One region of the Sphingobium sp. CFD-2 genome, then DNA from elsewhere that is predicted to be linked to it. Evidence: riboswitches for the same ligand, from Rfam matches in the RefSeq annotation. Region 1 holds a riboswitch; each other region holds the start of a gene.
What was found. A riboswitch is a leader RNA that binds a small molecule or an ion and turns the genes downstream of it on or off. The one in region 1 is predicted to bind cobalamin.

Region 1 (4,930 bases):
GCTCGACAGCGACGATTACTACCAGTTCGAGGGCGGCATCGCCGCCGCGGTCGAGCATCTCTCCGGCAGGAGGCCGCTCAGCTATCATAACGACCACAGCCGTCCCGAACGTCCCGTCATCCGCACGCTGGAGGACGAGATCGGCCGCATCGTCCGCGCCCGCGTCGCCAACCCCAAATGGATCGCGGGCATGATGCGCCACGGCTACAAGGGCGCGTTCGAGATCGCGGCCTCCGTCGACTATCTCTTCGCCTTCGCCGCGACCACCCATGCGGTGAAGGACCATCATTTCGACGCGGTCCACGCCGCCTTCATCGAGGATGAGGCGGTTCGCGCCTTCATGGCGGAAGCCAATCCGGCCGCCCTGCGGGAGACCGCCGCCCGCCTCCACGAAGCGCTGGACCGCGCCCTTTGGAAACCCCGGTCGAACAGCGCCGCCATGCTTCTCTCCCAACTCAAGGATGCCCCGCAATGATCGAACGCACGCCCGAACAGCATGCCGAAAAGATGAAGAAGAAACAGGCCGCCCATGACAGGATCATGGCGACCAAGACGCAGGAAAAGGGCCTGCTGATCGTCCACACCGGCAAGGGCAAGGGCAAGACGACCGCCGCGCTCGGCATGGTGGTCCGCGCCATCGGCCATGGCAGGAAGGTGGGCGTCGTGCAGTTCGTGAAGGGCGCGATGACCACCGGAGAAAAACGGGTGTTCGATGCATTCCCCGACAATGTCGAATTCAAGCCGATGGGCGAAGGCTTCACCTGGAACACGCAGGACCGGACGCGGGACATTGCCCTTGCACGCGAAGCATGGGATGAGGTGAAACGCATGATCGCCGATCCGGCCTATGACATGGTCCTTGCCGATGAACTCAACATCGTCCTGCGCTACGACTATCTTCCGGTCGAAGAGGTGCTGGAGGCCGTGACCGCCAGGGGCGAAATGAAGCATGTCATCGTCACAGGCCGCAACGCGCCCGAGGCGCTGATAGAGGCGGCCGATCTCGTCACTGAAATGACCCTCGTCAAACATCCCTTCCGCAGCGGCGTGAAGGCCCAGCCGGGAATCGAATTCTGACACACACCGCCTTCGACATCGCCGCCTTCGAGGAACTGGTGCACCTGCGCCGCGACGTGCGCCATTTCCTCACCGATCCGCTGGACGAGAGCGAGGTCGAACGGCTCCTTGCCCTCGCCCATAGCGCGCCCTCTGTCGGGCTTTCGCAGCCCTGGCGTTTCGTCCGGATCGAAACGCCCGCCTTGCGCGAGGATCTTGCCGCCCATGTCGACGCGCAGGTGATCGAGGCGGGCAGTATCTATCGGGGGGAGGAAGACAGGCTGTACCGAAGCCTGAAATTGCACGGCCTGCGCGAAGCGCCGGTGCTTTTCGCGGTCTATTGCGACGAAGGCACGGAAACCGGCCACAGGCTGGGCGCGATCACCATGCCGGAGGCGCGCCGCTATAGCTGCGTGATGGCGATCCACACCCTCTGGCTGGCTGCCCGCACGCGCGGCATCGGCATGGGCTGGGTTTCGATCCTCGACCGCCCGACCGTAGACGCCCTGCTCGCCATTCCGGAAAACTGGCGCTGCCTCGGCCTGCTGTGCCTGGGCTATCCGGTGAGCGAGGAGGCGACGCCGGAACTGGAGAGGCGCGGCTGGGAACATCGCACAGACTGGCATTCCACCATTGTCACGCGCTGACGATTCCCGTCCGAAGGCCTCTTCCCTTTCCTTTCCGCCCGGCCTATGAGCGTTTTTGGAGCGGGTTCCGCCCGCTCCATCGATCGCGTCGGTGCCCCGAAGGGGCTTAAATGGGAACGCGGTGCGGGAGGAGACTCCCTAATCCGTGGCTGTCCCTGCAACTGTGAGCGGCGAGCAAGGCAAGGACGTGCGGTTCCCCCCGGGGAACGGCCAGCCACTGGAGCGATCCGGGAAGGCCCGTGCCGAAGCGACGACCCGCAAGCCAGGAGACCTGCCGAACGCAAAGGTCGCTCTAGCCATGGTCCAGGGGATGGTCACGGCTCGGTTCTCCGCACGGGCGACGAAATGCGGCTGGGGGTGAACCCTCCGGCCGTCGTTGCGACGTGGGAGGTAAGGTCCGTTGCCAGACGCGCAAAGCGCATCGTCCGCCGCCATTCGCGGCTGGTGCCCGACGGCATGGCGCCCGATGATGGCGGGCGACGGGCTGCTGGTGCGGGTCCGTCCACCGCTGGGCCGCCTGACCGTTCCCCAGGCCATCGGCCTTGCCGAAGCCGCGCGTCTTCACGGCAATGGCCTTGTCGACCTCACCAACCGGGCCGCGCTCCAGCTTCGCGGCGTGACGGAACAAGGCCATGGCCCGCTGCTCCGGCACCTTGTCGCCCTGGGCCTTACGGATCACGATCCGGCCCGCGAAGCGCGCCGCAATTTCCTGCTCGCTCCCGATTCATCGCCCGGGGATGACACGGAAAGCATCGCGCTCAGCCTGATCGCCCACATCGATGAGCTGCCCCAGCTTCCTTCCAAGATAGGGATCGCCATAGATGCCGGGCCTGCGCCCTGTCTTGCCGCCGTCCCCGCCGATTTCCGGTTCGAGCGCAGCGAGGCGGGCAGGCTGCTGCTGCGGGTGGAGGGGCGTCCGCTGGGTTCGCCCACCAGCGTTGAAACGGCGGCGCGCGACCTGATTGCGCTTGCCCGCTGGTTCCTTGCCACGGGCGGCGGCGCATCGGGCCGTGCCGCCCGGCACGAAGCCCCGCTGCCGACCGCTGCCGACATCGCGCCCGCGCCATCCCGCCCGCTGTCCCGATTGCTGGCGGAGGCATCGGGGCCTTTCCACGGCATTCCCTTCGGTCAGTTTGACGCCGACAGCCTTATCGCGCTGGCCGGGAAACCGCATGTCACGGCCCTGCGCCTCACCCCATGGCGCGGTTTGATCCTGGAGGGCGGCGCAGACAGTGCGGAGCACGCCTCTCCTGACGGCCTGCTCCGCGTCGACGCCTGCCCCGGCGCGCCCGCATGCCCGCAGGCAAGCGTCGAGACGCGCGGCCTCGCCACCCGGCTCGCGCCCCTTGTCGAAGGGTCGCTGCATGTGTCCGGCTGCGCCAAGGGCTGCGCCCGCCAAAGGCCCGCAGGGCTGGTCCTCACCGGCCGGCAGGGCCGCTTCGACCTGTCCCGCAACGCCCGCGCCGGATCGCCGCCGGAAAAAACCGGCCTGACCGCCCGACAAATCCTCGCCCTGTTCGGAAGGCCCTGATGCCCCACAGCTACGAAACCGACGGAGCCGCCATCTATCGGCAGTCCTTCCGCACCATTCGCGCCGAAGCCGACCTTGCCCGCTTCTCGCCCGAGGAGGAACGCATCGCCGTCCGCATGATCCATGCGGCGGGCCTGGTCGGACTTGCTTCCCACATCCGCTTTTCGCCGTCCTTCGCCCGGGACGCCATCGCCGCGCTTCAGGCGGGCGCGCCGATCCTCTGCGACGCGCGCATGGTGTCGGAGGGCATAACCCTGAAGCGCCTGCCCGCCGCCAATCCGATCCTCTGCACCCTGAACGATCCGCAGGTGCCTGCCCTGGCGGCGCAAATGTCCAACACCCGCTCGGCCGCGGCGCTCGAACTCTGGCGCCCGCATCTGGAAGGCGCGCTGGTCGCGATCGGCAATGCCCCGACGGCGCTTTTCCATCTGCTCAACATGCTGGAGGACCCCGACTGCCCCCGCCCGGCCGCGATCATCGGCTGCCCCGTCGGCTTCGTCGGCGCGGCAGAATCGAAGGAAGCGCTCTGGCGCAGCCGGCCCGTCCCCTGCTGTATCGTGGAGGGTCGCCCCGGCGGCAGCGCCATCACGGTCGCGGCGGTGAATGCGATAGCGAGCCCGGCGGAATGAGCGGCGGGACCATCCATGGCGTCGGCCTGGGACCGGGGGCGCAGGACCTGATGAGCGTCCGCGCCGACCGGCTGATCCGCAATGCCCGGCACATCGCCTATTTCCGCAAGAGGGGAAGGTCGGGCCATGCCCGCAGCATCGTGGAGGGCATGTTGCGCGCCGATGCCGTCGAATATCCGATGGAATATCCGGTCACGACGGAAATCCCGCTGTCAGACCCGCGCTACAATGATCTGCTCTCGACCTTCTATGCCGATTGCACGGCGCATCTGGACAGGCTTTCGGCACGCGGCGAGGATGTGGTCGTCCTTTGCGAAGGCGATCCCTTCTTCTACGGCAGCTTCATGCACCTGCACAGCCGCCTTGCCGCGCCGGTGAAGATCGTCCCCGGCATCACCGGCATGTCCGGCGCCTGGACCGCCAGCGGCACGCCGATCAGTTGGGGCGACGATGTCCTGACGGTGTTGATGGCCACCCTGTCCGAAGAGGAACTGACCCGCCGCATCCGCGACAGCCATGCTCTGGTCGTCATGAAGATCGGCCGCAACCTTCCCAGGCTTCGCCGCGCCGTCGAAGCCGCCGGCAAGCAGGACAGCGCCTGGCTGGTCGAATATGCGACCATGGCGGATCAGCGCATCACCCCGCTGGCGGAAGCGACCGACGTCACCGCTTATTTTTCGATCCTGCTGGTCCACGGACAGGGCCGCCGTCCATGACCGGATGGGTCGTGGCAGCCGGTCTTGGTCCGGGAGCGGACGCGCTCATCACGCCGGAGGTGGCGGATGCGCTGGCGCAGGCGAGCGACGTGATCGGATACATCCCCTATGTCGCCCGGGTGGCCCAAAGACCGGGCCTGACGCTCCACGCCTCGGACAATCGGGTCGAACTCGACCGCGCCGCCCATGCCCTGGCCCTCGCCGCGCAGGGCAAGCGGGTGGCGGTGGTTTCCTCGGGCGATCCGGGGGTCTTCGCCATGGCCTCCGCCCTGTTCGAAGCCGTGGAGGCGGGGCCGGAGGACTGGCGCGACCTCGACATCCGCGTCCTGCCCGGCATCACCGCCATGCTCG
Region 2 (4,930 bases), 280 kb from region 1:
GGATTTCAGGCGACGGGTGAAGCTGTAGCTGGTCGGCGGCAGTGCTTCCCGCGTGCTGATGTTCGTCAGCAGGGCATAGCCGGAGACGCTATCGACAAGATCGAAATCGGCCCATTCGCCCACCAGACCGAACAGCCAGCTTCCCACCTGATGATCGTAGCCGACGCGGAACCCGTAATCGGTGCCCTTGCGCTTGTCGGACCGCACCCCATCATCCGGCGTGTTGCCCAAGGCAGCACCCGCGCCAGTAAACCCGGGAGCGAAGGCGTTGCGGTCGATGAAGTTGCCATCGCCATCGAACCTAGCTACCCCTTCGATCTGGCCGCCGAACACGCCATTCTGCCGCTTGTCGAAGATGAGAATTTCATCGGCGTTGCGGCGTCCCCAGCCACGGCCGACATGACCGCCCGCATAGAAGCCGGTCCAATTCGTGCCGCCATTACCGTGCAAGGCAGGAGAGGCAACGGACCGCCAATCCTTCGCCCCGAAACTCTTTGCGATCGTCACGTAGAACGTGCGGCCTTGGCGGGGATAGTAGGGATTGAACGCAAGTGGGTAGTTTTGACGCACAAGGTTTGCTTCGTCGTCGAAGCAAGAATAGTCGCCTGTCTCGTCCGCCTCCAAAGCGCTGCACTTCCAGTAATTATATGGGTGAAGCCCATCGTTGCTGCCAACCATGTGCATCTTCTGTTTCGGCCCGGCATTGAAAATATCGGACACGCCGCCCGATATCGTCAGGCCATGCGGCAGTCGGAGATGCGCACCGGCGTCAAAGGTGGTGAGCGGCGCTTCATAGGTATAGCTGTTCTCATCGCTGCCGGGGCTTCTGGACTGGCTGATATAGCGACGTCCACTGTGACGAACCTCGCCAAATGTCGTTAGCGCGCCGCCCAGGAAATGCAGATTGAGGCGCGCGTTCGCGGTGAAGCGGGGGTTCTGGAGCGTTCGCAGATTGCCCAGAACACGTTCCGCGACGGGAATGGCGGGATAGACGAAATAGGTCCCCTTGACATAGTGCCCCTCCTGCACCGTCGCGGCGAGCTGGAGGTCGGCGCGGTCGCCCCATTTGAGGCTTGCCTCGAACTCACCGCCCCTGGTGATGGTCGTGCCGGAATTGACATATTTCCCGCCCACGGGCGTCAGGAACAGCGTGATTTCATCTTTTGTCCGGCGCTGGAAATAGGTGGCGCGGAAGCTGCCCGCGAGATCGCCGGCAATCGTGCCGTTCCAGCCAAGGCCGGCATCCCAGTTGCTGCCATGTTCGCGCAGCAGCGGCATTGTGTTGCCGACGCTGTCGGCACCAGCCTGAATATAGACGCCGTCGCCATAGATTTCATAGAAATTGGGATAGCGGTTGTAAGTGCCGTAGCTGGCGAACAGCAGCCAGTCCGAACCCACCTTTTTCTTGGCGCTGACGCTCCATGTCGGTTTCCAACCGTAATTTCCGGATGACGGACCGAAGGGGTTGTCCTGGCTCCCCAGCACCGGCCCGGTCAGCTTCTCGATCCGGAAGATCGGTGCCACCTGGAGGTCGCCCAGCGTGTGGAATGTGAGCGTATCCTGAACCTGGATGTTGGTGAGCTGACGCTTGTAATGCTGATAATAATCGCCGCGCCGTAAGCCTGTCACCGAATTGATGAGGTTGTCGGCGTCGTAGCGCATCGTCTCCCAATTATGCTGGACGTGCAATTCGAGAAGCTGCGTCACATCCCACTCCGCGCCGAGCGTGTAGCTGGCGTCGGCGGTCAGGCCGTAGCGGGTGGTGTGATACAGCGCCGTGCGGCTGCCGACGCCGAACGGTGCCGCCATGTCGTAATTGTTGAACCGCTTGCGCTGGTCCATGAAGTTGAGGTTCAGCGCCAGTTCGAGGTCGCCGAAGCGGTCATGCCAGTTCAACGCACCGTCATGCTGATATTGCTTCTGCTGACGCCGCTTGTTGAAGGGAACGCCCAAACTGGCGAGCGAGCCTGCGGTCAGGTTCACCTGGGGGAATGTGTATTCCGGGAGATCGATGAGGCTGTAGCCCTGAAGTCCACCATATTGAGTGGGCACAATCTCCGGCATGTACCGGTCCATATGGGTGAAGGAATATTTGGCGGTGATATTGTCGTTGCGCCATTTCACCATCACATTGTCGCGCTGGAAACTGTTATTCTGCCGCTGCCGCGTGGTTGGGAACTGGCAGACAGGATTGATGGCGCGCACCGGCTGATATTCGGAAGAGATGCTGCACGGCGTGTTGGATAGGCCGTCCCCACTCCATTCTCCGTCGCCATATTCGATGCCGTCCAGGATGCGCGCGGCGATGAGGGGATATTTGAATTCACCCTTGCTGCGTTCCATGTCGAGACCGAGCAGAAGACCGCCGCCGAGCAGCGGAAAGCTCAAGTTCCCCGAAAACTGGCGACCGCCATAGGACCGCGCACCGGCTGACACGGTGCCACTCAGGTCGGTCGGCATCTTGGTCACGATGTTGATCGCGCCGCCCAGCGGCGCACCGGAGAAGCGCGCGGGCGTGACGCCGCGATAAACCTCGACGCGCTCGACGTTGGAAATCGGGATCGTGGAGATATCAGCCGCCGTCTCGCTGGAGAGATTGAACGGCACGCCGTCGATGTAAATGTTGACTTGGCTGGGCGCGCTGCCCCGGATGCTCGTAGTCGTATAGCCGCCCGTGCCGCCGACGCGGCGGACGTAGACGCCGGGAATCTGGTCGAGCAGATCGGGCAGCGCCTTGTGCTCGCCGCGCGTGTCGTCGGGATAGACGACCGAGACCACCCCCGGCGAGAGAATGTCGCGCAATTCCTCGCGGCTGTTGGCCGTGACGACGATTTCCTGTTGCGTCTTGGGCTTGCCGGATTCTTCGCCCGAAGGGGCAGGATCACTGTCGGCCGCCTGTGCCTGTATGCCCCACGCCGACAGCCCCACCGTCAGCGCGAACCGCGAAATCGTCGAAAGTCTCACTCCATAGCCCCCCTGGCGCCGAACCCTGTCGGGCGGGGGCGTGCCGTCACGAACGGTCGGGCGCGAGAGCGGGCGGACGCCTCAAGCGCCCGTCACACGACCGATGCGGCCCCCGCCGCACGTTCGTCGCTCAGACGGAATACACCGTGCCCCGGCCATCCCCTGGACCAAAGCAAGAGCGACCAGACGCCGGCAGGTCTCCTGGCTTGCGGGTCAAGGCTTGATGCACGGCCTTCCCAAGCTCTCGCTCAGTGGCTTGAGGCCGAAACCCCGTGTGCATCGCGCTCGCCGCTCACAGTTGCAGGGACAGCCTCGGATTCGGATGGCGGACCATCCTCACCGCGTTCCCGTTTTAATCCCCTCTCGGGGAACCGGCGCGATCATAGGCTCACTATTGCAAACCTAATGATTGCCGTAAGGTTAAGCCGTGTGTGAAGCAAGCGGGGACTGATCCAGATTGCACGGCGCGGCCATACTCTGTCGGGAATCAGGTGAATCCGTCAGCCGATTACCCGGCTGACCGTCGAGCCTTTGCAAATCCCCGATCCGTGGCAATGAACCGTTCCAGCATCGGCACGACAAGCCTGACGGGATCGGCGGGGGTCTGGCCGCTCTCGCGGGCCAGCACCTCGGCGTAGTCGGTCAGGTCGCGATGAAGCTGCGCCGGCAGTTCCAGCGTGAACTTCACCGGCTTGTCGTCTGGAAGCGGGCCGAGTTTCAGCTTTGCCATGTTCAATTCCTGTAGGATTCGAGGACGAGATCCCGCGTCACGATGACCCTGACCGGGAAGCCCGGTCGGATGGTCAGCGTCGGGGCGACCTGCAACTGGCGCTGGACGATCTGTTGCCCGGCCTGGTTGATGGTGTCCTGCGCCCCGTCGCGGATGGCGCGGATCAGCCGGTCCTCGTCGTCGGTCGCCAGTTCGGTGCCGATGCCGAGCAGCGTTGACAGCCCGGCTGCCTTCATCAGATCCCACCAGTGATAGTCAACGCCATCTTCAAGGCCGGCATAGCCGCTGGCGTCCGCTCCGGGCTGTCGCTCCAGCACGATCGAGCGGCCGTTTGGCAGGATCAGGCGGTTCCAGACGAGAAGGACACGACGCTGGCCGAAGGTCACGCCGGCATCGTATTGGCCGATGATGCGCGTCCCCTGCGGAATCAGGAGCAGGCTGCCGGTCGGACTGTCATAGACATTCTCCGTCACCTGCGCGGTGATCTGGCCGGGAAGGTCCGAACGGATGCCGGTAATCATCGCTGCCGGGATCACGGCTCCGGCCTGAAGGATGTAGGGTGATGCGGGGGCCATGATGCGGTCCAGGGCGACAGTCTGCCGATCCACCGGGCCATTGAGGAAGGCGGTATGCCGGTCCTGCGTGCCGGCAGCACCAGGCTGGCCGGTCAGACCAAGGCCGGCGAGACTCGGGCTTGCAGCCCCTGTTCCGGGGGCGGTCTGGAAGAAGACGCGGCTGACGCGCGCGGCCTCTTCCTCGGCGATGCGGCGCTGTTCGGCGGGATCGACGGCGGGCGTCGCCATGACCGGCGGCGTGACAGGCTGCCCCCTGTTCTGCGCGTCGAGGATCGGGCCGCCGAGATCGCCGGGCAAGGCCGGCCCCAGGACGGGGCCGGTATAGTCGCGCGGCAGGCCGGATAGCCCGTCCGCCGTTGCACGATTCTCGGTCGAGTAGAGTTCTTCGCCGCTGCCGCTCATATCGCGGGTCTGGAGGGCATAGATCAGCGCACTGCCGATCCCGAACAGCGCGACGGCTCCTACCCCAGCCAGCGTCTTACGGGACAGACGGGTGACGCGGGGCGGTTCGGCTCGCAGCCGCATCGGCGCGGTGGTGTCCGGTGCGGCTTCTACAGTAGTCGTGTCTTCGGTCATGACGGGGATTCTCCGGTCGCCTTTGCGGGCTGTGCGGCCTGCCGTTGCTCGATGCGGACGATCCTGACGGTCTGCTGACGATCGC
Region 3 (4,930 bases), on a different replicon from region 1:
TAGGCGCGGTTTTCCAGGCTGCCCATCAGCCAGCTCATGATCTCCATGGCGGCGAAGGGATTGGGCGACAGGTTCAGCGACAGGCTGATCCCCGCCCCCGCCAGCGTCGCGATGGCGATGCCGGCAAGGATCAGCGTGAGCGGGCTTTCCGCGGGGCCCGCGAGCAGGAACAGCGCGGCGATGCCGATCAGGCCGGTCATGATGGCGAGCGCGGGAAGCGCCAGCGGATGCGCCTGCGCCAGCCCGAAATAGAGCGCGCCGACCGCGCCCAGCGCGGCGCAGTTGGATGCCCCCAGGACCGAAGGTTCGGCCAGCGGGTTGCGCAGATAGCCCTGAAGCGCCGCGCCCGCCAGCCCGAGCATCGCGCCGACGATCAGGCCAAGCAGCATGCGGGGCAGGCGCAGGTCGAGAAGGATGGCGCGGGCGACGTCATCGCCGCCGCCGCCGAGGACGGCGAAGATGCGCGCCGGGGAGAGCGGAACCGCGCCCAGAGTGAGGGAAGCAAGGGCGGCCAGCAGCGCCAGCGCCGTCAGCGTGGGGATCAGCAGCGGATGGCGCCGGGCGCTCATGGCTTGCGCGTCCTTCCCTGCTTGCTACAGCGTGCCGTGCTCCTGCGAAGGCGGGAGCACATTGGTTTGTTGAGGCACGATCCGGGAGCAGCAGCGTGCGGTGCAGAATGATCTTTACAACGTTCTGCGCCCTGGCCCTGACCGGCGCGGCGCCCGCCCAACCCCGGCGCATCGTGTCGCTCAACACCTGCGCCGACCAATATGTGCTCGCTCTGGCGGACCCGGCGCAGATCGCCGCGCTCAGCCCCTATGGGCACGACCCGGAACTGTCGGCGGCGGTCGGCAGGGCCCGCGCCTTCCGCACCCTCAAGCGCCCGGCGGAGGAAGTGCTGGCGATCCGCCCCGACCTGCTGATCGGCTTTCCTTCCGGCGGCAGCGTCGTCGGCGCGCCGCCGGGCCAGTGGCGGACCCTGGGGCTGGCGAGCGCGGACAGCTATGCCATGATCCTGACGCAGATCCGGCAGGTGGCGGCGGCGGTCGGCCATCCCGAACGGGGCGAAGCGATGATCGCCCGGATGAACCGCGACCTCGCCGCCCTGCCCCCGCCGAAGCGTCGCGGCGTCGCGGCCTATTATCAGCGGCGCGGCTATATGACCGGCACCGGCACGCTGGTCGACGACCTGATGCAGCGGGTGGGCCTGATCAATCTGGCCCGCAGGCTGGGCAAGCCGGCGCTGTCGCAACTGTCGCTGGAGGAGATGATCGCCGCCCGTCCGGACTGGCTGATCGTGGAGAGCGGCAGCGAGAAGGTGGTCGATCATGGGACGGAAATGCTGCACCACCCCATACTGCGCGCCATCCCGCGCATCCGCGTGCCGCAGGCGTGGACGGTGTGCGGCGGCCCCGCCTATGTCGAGGCGGCGCGGGGCATCGCAGCGCAGCTTGACGGCGCTGCGCACAAGGGCACAGCGCAGCTTGACGGCGCTGCGCACAAGGGCACAGCGCAGCGCAAGGACGCGGCGCGGGTGAACGCCGCGCCGCGTCATTAGGCTATTTTCAGAAGCGCACACGCACGCCGCCGAAGGCCGACCGGCCATAAGTGCTATAGCCATGGACCGTGGCGTATTTCTCATCGGTCAGATTGTCGATGCGGCCGTAGATTTCCAGATTTTCCCGGATCGGGAAAGACGCCCGGACGTTCGCCGTCGCATAGCCGTCCAGCCGCACCATATTGGTCGCATCGTTGAAGCTGTCGCCTACCATCGTCACCGTCGCGCCGGTCGACAGGCCGAAGGGCCAGACATAGTCCGCCGAAACGCTGACCGCATTGGCGGCGCGGCGCGGCAGCCGGGCGTCGGTATTGCGGTCGCGCGCATCGACATAGCTGTAGGCGGCGGTGACGGTCAGCGCATCGACGGGCCGCAGCGTCAGCATCGCCTCCACGCCCTTGGCGCGGGTGCGGTCCAGATTTCCGTAGAGCGAAGTCGCATAATCGAAATTGATCTGGTTGCGCGTAACGCGCCGGAACGCCGTCAGCGAGAGCATCGCCCGACTGCCCGCCAGGCTCTGGTCGAAACCGATGTCATAGCTTTTCGACCGCTCGGGCTTGAGTGCGCGGTTGCCGCTGAAGCTGTCGTAAAGCTGATAGAGGGAGGGTGCCTTGAAACCCTCACCATAGCTGGCCCGAAAATTGGTGGAGCCGCCATTGGGGGTGTAGTTCGCATTTGCACCGAAGGTCGTCGCGCCACCGAACTGGCTGTGATCGTCATGCCGGACGCCGCCGGTCAATGCGAGGCCCGCAAACGGCTTCACGACTGCGAGGGCATAGACGCTGTCGATGTCGGCCTTTGCCTTGCCCACGACTTTGTCGCCCGTGAAGAAATCATGATAGAAGAAATCATAGTCCGGCCGTTCATGCTCGTAACCGAAGATGAGCCGGGCCTGATCGACCGGTTGATAGACGCCTTCATATTCAAAGCGCAGATTGGTGCCGGAGAAGCCGTAATCCGGCGCCTCGCCCCGCTGGAGCATATAATCGCGGTCATTGCGGAACCAGGTGACGGCGGCGCGGTTGGTCAACTTGCCGTCGAACAAGGACAGGTTGAGACCCGCATAGCCGATATATTGGTCGAGCTTGCTGACATCGCTCGATTCCATCGGCGCACCGAAGAACAGGTCGGTGTTGAGATCGGCATGGATATAATAGCCGCGCAGGTCGAGGCTGAGATTGTCGGCAAAGGCCAGTTTCAGCTTCGCGTTGGTCGCGAGATTTTCGTAGCCGTCCTTTTCAGTGCCGTTGGCGGCGGCGGAAATGCCGTCGGTGTTGAAATAGGCGATGCCGATGCCGCCGGACACCATGCCAGTGGCACCGGAAATATCTGCCTTTGCATTCAGCGTGTCGGCATAGCCAAAGTCGACCGAGGCGTTGCCGGCCAAACCCTCTGCGGGCGCGCCCGTCATGATGTTGACGACACCGCCGATCGCCTGACTGCCATATACCACGGAATTGGAACCGCGCAGCACTTCGATCCGCCTTATGTTGCCGGTCAGCAGATTGCCAAAATCATAGGCATCGCCAATCCCGCTCGGATCGTTGACCTTTACGCCATCGATCAGCACCAGCGTCTGCGTCGTTTCCGCCCCCCGCAGTGAAACGCCAGTGACCCCGCCCACCGCATCGGCCCGATTGAAGCGCACCCCCGGCGTGGTGGCCAGCAGGTCGACGACGCTGACGCTCTGGCGGGTGCGGATGGTGTCGGCGTCGATGACCGTGACTGCCTGGCCGACCTCGTCGCGCGGCTGTTCGATGCCCAGCGCGGTGACGATGATCTCATCCTCCGCCAGGGCGGGAGCGGCCGCGAGCAAGGCGGCGATGGAAATGGAAATCCTCAACATGTCTATATTCCCCCTGAGCGCCGGTGCAACATGGCTCAGGGCGTCCGCTTGCGCGGCCGGACGGGGGAAATGGCCGGCGCCCGCGCCCTCCCCCCGCACCGATGCGGCCCTGCGCCGCTTCGTCGCTCAGACGGAGAACACCGTGCCATGGCCATACCCTGGACCAAGGCAAGAGCGACCATGCGCCGGCAGGTCTCCTGGCTCGCGGGTCAATGCGGCGATGCACGCCTTCCCGGACTTGCGTCCAGTGGCCGGCCCCTGGGCCGAAGTGCATCGCGCTCACCGCTTACAGTTGCAGGGACAGCCGCGGAATAGGACGGTTTCCCGTCCGCACCGCATTCCCGTTTTCAGCCCCCTTCGGGGCACCGGCGCGATCTTCTTTTTGCGCGCGAAGGCATTGCCCCGCCCGCGTCCCGCGCCATAAGGGAAAGCGGCGGCCATGCCAAGAGGCAGCCATGGAAGGAGATTGCATGCCGTTCGCCATCAGCCCCGCCGATGTCGAGGATGCGGCGCGGGTCATCGCCCCTGCCGCCATCCGCACGCCGCTGCTGGAAAATGCGGCGCTCAACGCCCGCTGCGGCCGGCGCGTGCTGGTGAAGTTCGAAGGCGCGCAGCACAGCGGATCGTTCAAGTTCCGCGGCGCCTACAACCGGCTGGCCCGCCTGGACGCGGCGGAGCGAAAGGCGGGGGTCGTCGCCTGGTCTTCGGGCAATCATGCGCAGGGCGTGGCCCTTGCGGCGCGGTTGCTGGGCATGGCGGCGACGATCGTGATGCCGGCCGACGCGCCCGCGATCAAGACGGCGAATACGCGGGCGCTGGGCGCAGATGTCGTGCCCTATGACCGCTTCACCCAAAGCCGGGAGGAAATCGCCACGAGGCTGGCGAATGAACGGGGCGCGGTGCTGGTGCCGTCCTTCGACGATCCCTTCATCATGGCCGGCCAGGGGACGATCGGGCTGGAGATCATGGAACAGGCCGCCGAAGCGGGGGCGGAGATCGGCCAGATCCTCGTCAATTGCGGCGGCGGCGGCATGGTGTCGGGAATTGCGACCGCCGTGAAGGCGCGCCAGCCCGGCGTCGCGATCCTGGCGGTGGAGCCGGAAGCGTTCGACGATACGGCGCGCTCGCTGGCGAGCGGCGTGCGGGAAAGCGTATCGCCCGATGCGCGGTCGATCTGCGACGCCCTGCTGTCTCCCGCGCCGGGGGCGCTGACCTTTCCCATCAACCGGGCCTATCTGTCGGGCGGCCTTACGGTGAGCGACGATCAGGTGCGCGACGCGATGCGCTTTGCCTTTTCGGCCCTCAAGCTGGTGGTGGAGCCGGGCGGGGCCGCGTCGCTGGCGGCGATGCTGGCCGGGCTGGCTCCGGATGCCGACGGGGCGAGCGTCGTGGTGATCTCCGGCAGCAATGTCGATCCCGACAGCTATGCCCGGATCATCGCGGGCGGCGCATGATGCGGCTGATGGGGGCGGTTCTGGCCGGCGGGCGGTCCAGCCGGTTCGGCAGCGACAAGGCGCGGGCGATGC

Region 2: another riboswitch for cobalamin. It lies ahead of LDB29_RS22985 (TonB-dependent receptor domain-containing protein); the one in region 1 lies ahead of LDB29_RS24195 (cobalamin biosynthesis protein CobG).
Region 3: another riboswitch for cobalamin. It lies ahead of LDB29_RS12820 (TonB-dependent siderophore receptor); the one in region 1 lies ahead of LDB29_RS24195 (cobalamin biosynthesis protein CobG).

Annotation. Positions count from the first base shown of each region.
Region 1 is NZ_CP084406.1:874,148-879,077, forward strand. It holds gene cobN (cobaltochelatase subunit CobN) at 1-475, shown strand, start outside; gene cobO (cob(I)yrinic acid a,c-diamide adenosyltransferase) at 472-1,077, shown strand; gene bluB (5,6-dimethylbenzimidazole synthase) at 1,095-1,703, shown strand; cobalamin riboswitch at 1,776-1,997, shown strand; gene LDB29_RS24195 (cobalamin biosynthesis protein CobG) at 2,170-3,234, shown strand; gene LDB29_RS24200 (precorrin-8X methylmutase) at 3,234-3,863, shown strand; gene cobI (precorrin-2 C(20)-methyltransferase) at 3,860-4,579, shown strand; gene cobJ (precorrin-3B C(17)-methyltransferase) at 4,576-4,930, shown strand, end outside.
Region 2 is NZ_CP084406.1:590,711-595,640, reverse strand. It holds gene LDB29_RS22985 (TonB-dependent receptor domain-containing protein) at 1-2,964, opposite strand, end outside; cobalamin riboswitch at 3,138-3,355, opposite strand; gene LDB29_RS22980 (DUF2274 domain-containing protein) at 3,473-3,694, opposite strand; gene LDB29_RS22975 (TrbI/VirB10 family protein) at 3,697-4,794, opposite strand; gene trbG (P-type conjugative transfer protein TrbG) at 4,842-4,930, opposite strand, start outside.
Region 3 is NZ_CP084405.1:2,593,854-2,598,783, forward strand. It holds gene LDB29_RS12810 (iron ABC transporter permease) at 1-569, opposite strand, end outside; gene LDB29_RS12815 (ABC transporter substrate-binding protein) at 677-1,558, shown strand; gene LDB29_RS12820 (TonB-dependent siderophore receptor) at 1,566-3,404, opposite strand; cobalamin riboswitch at 3,574-3,789, opposite strand; gene LDB29_RS12825 (threonine/serine dehydratase) at 3,875-4,858, shown strand; gene LDB29_RS12830 (molybdenum cofactor guanylyltransferase) at 4,858-4,930, shown strand, end outside.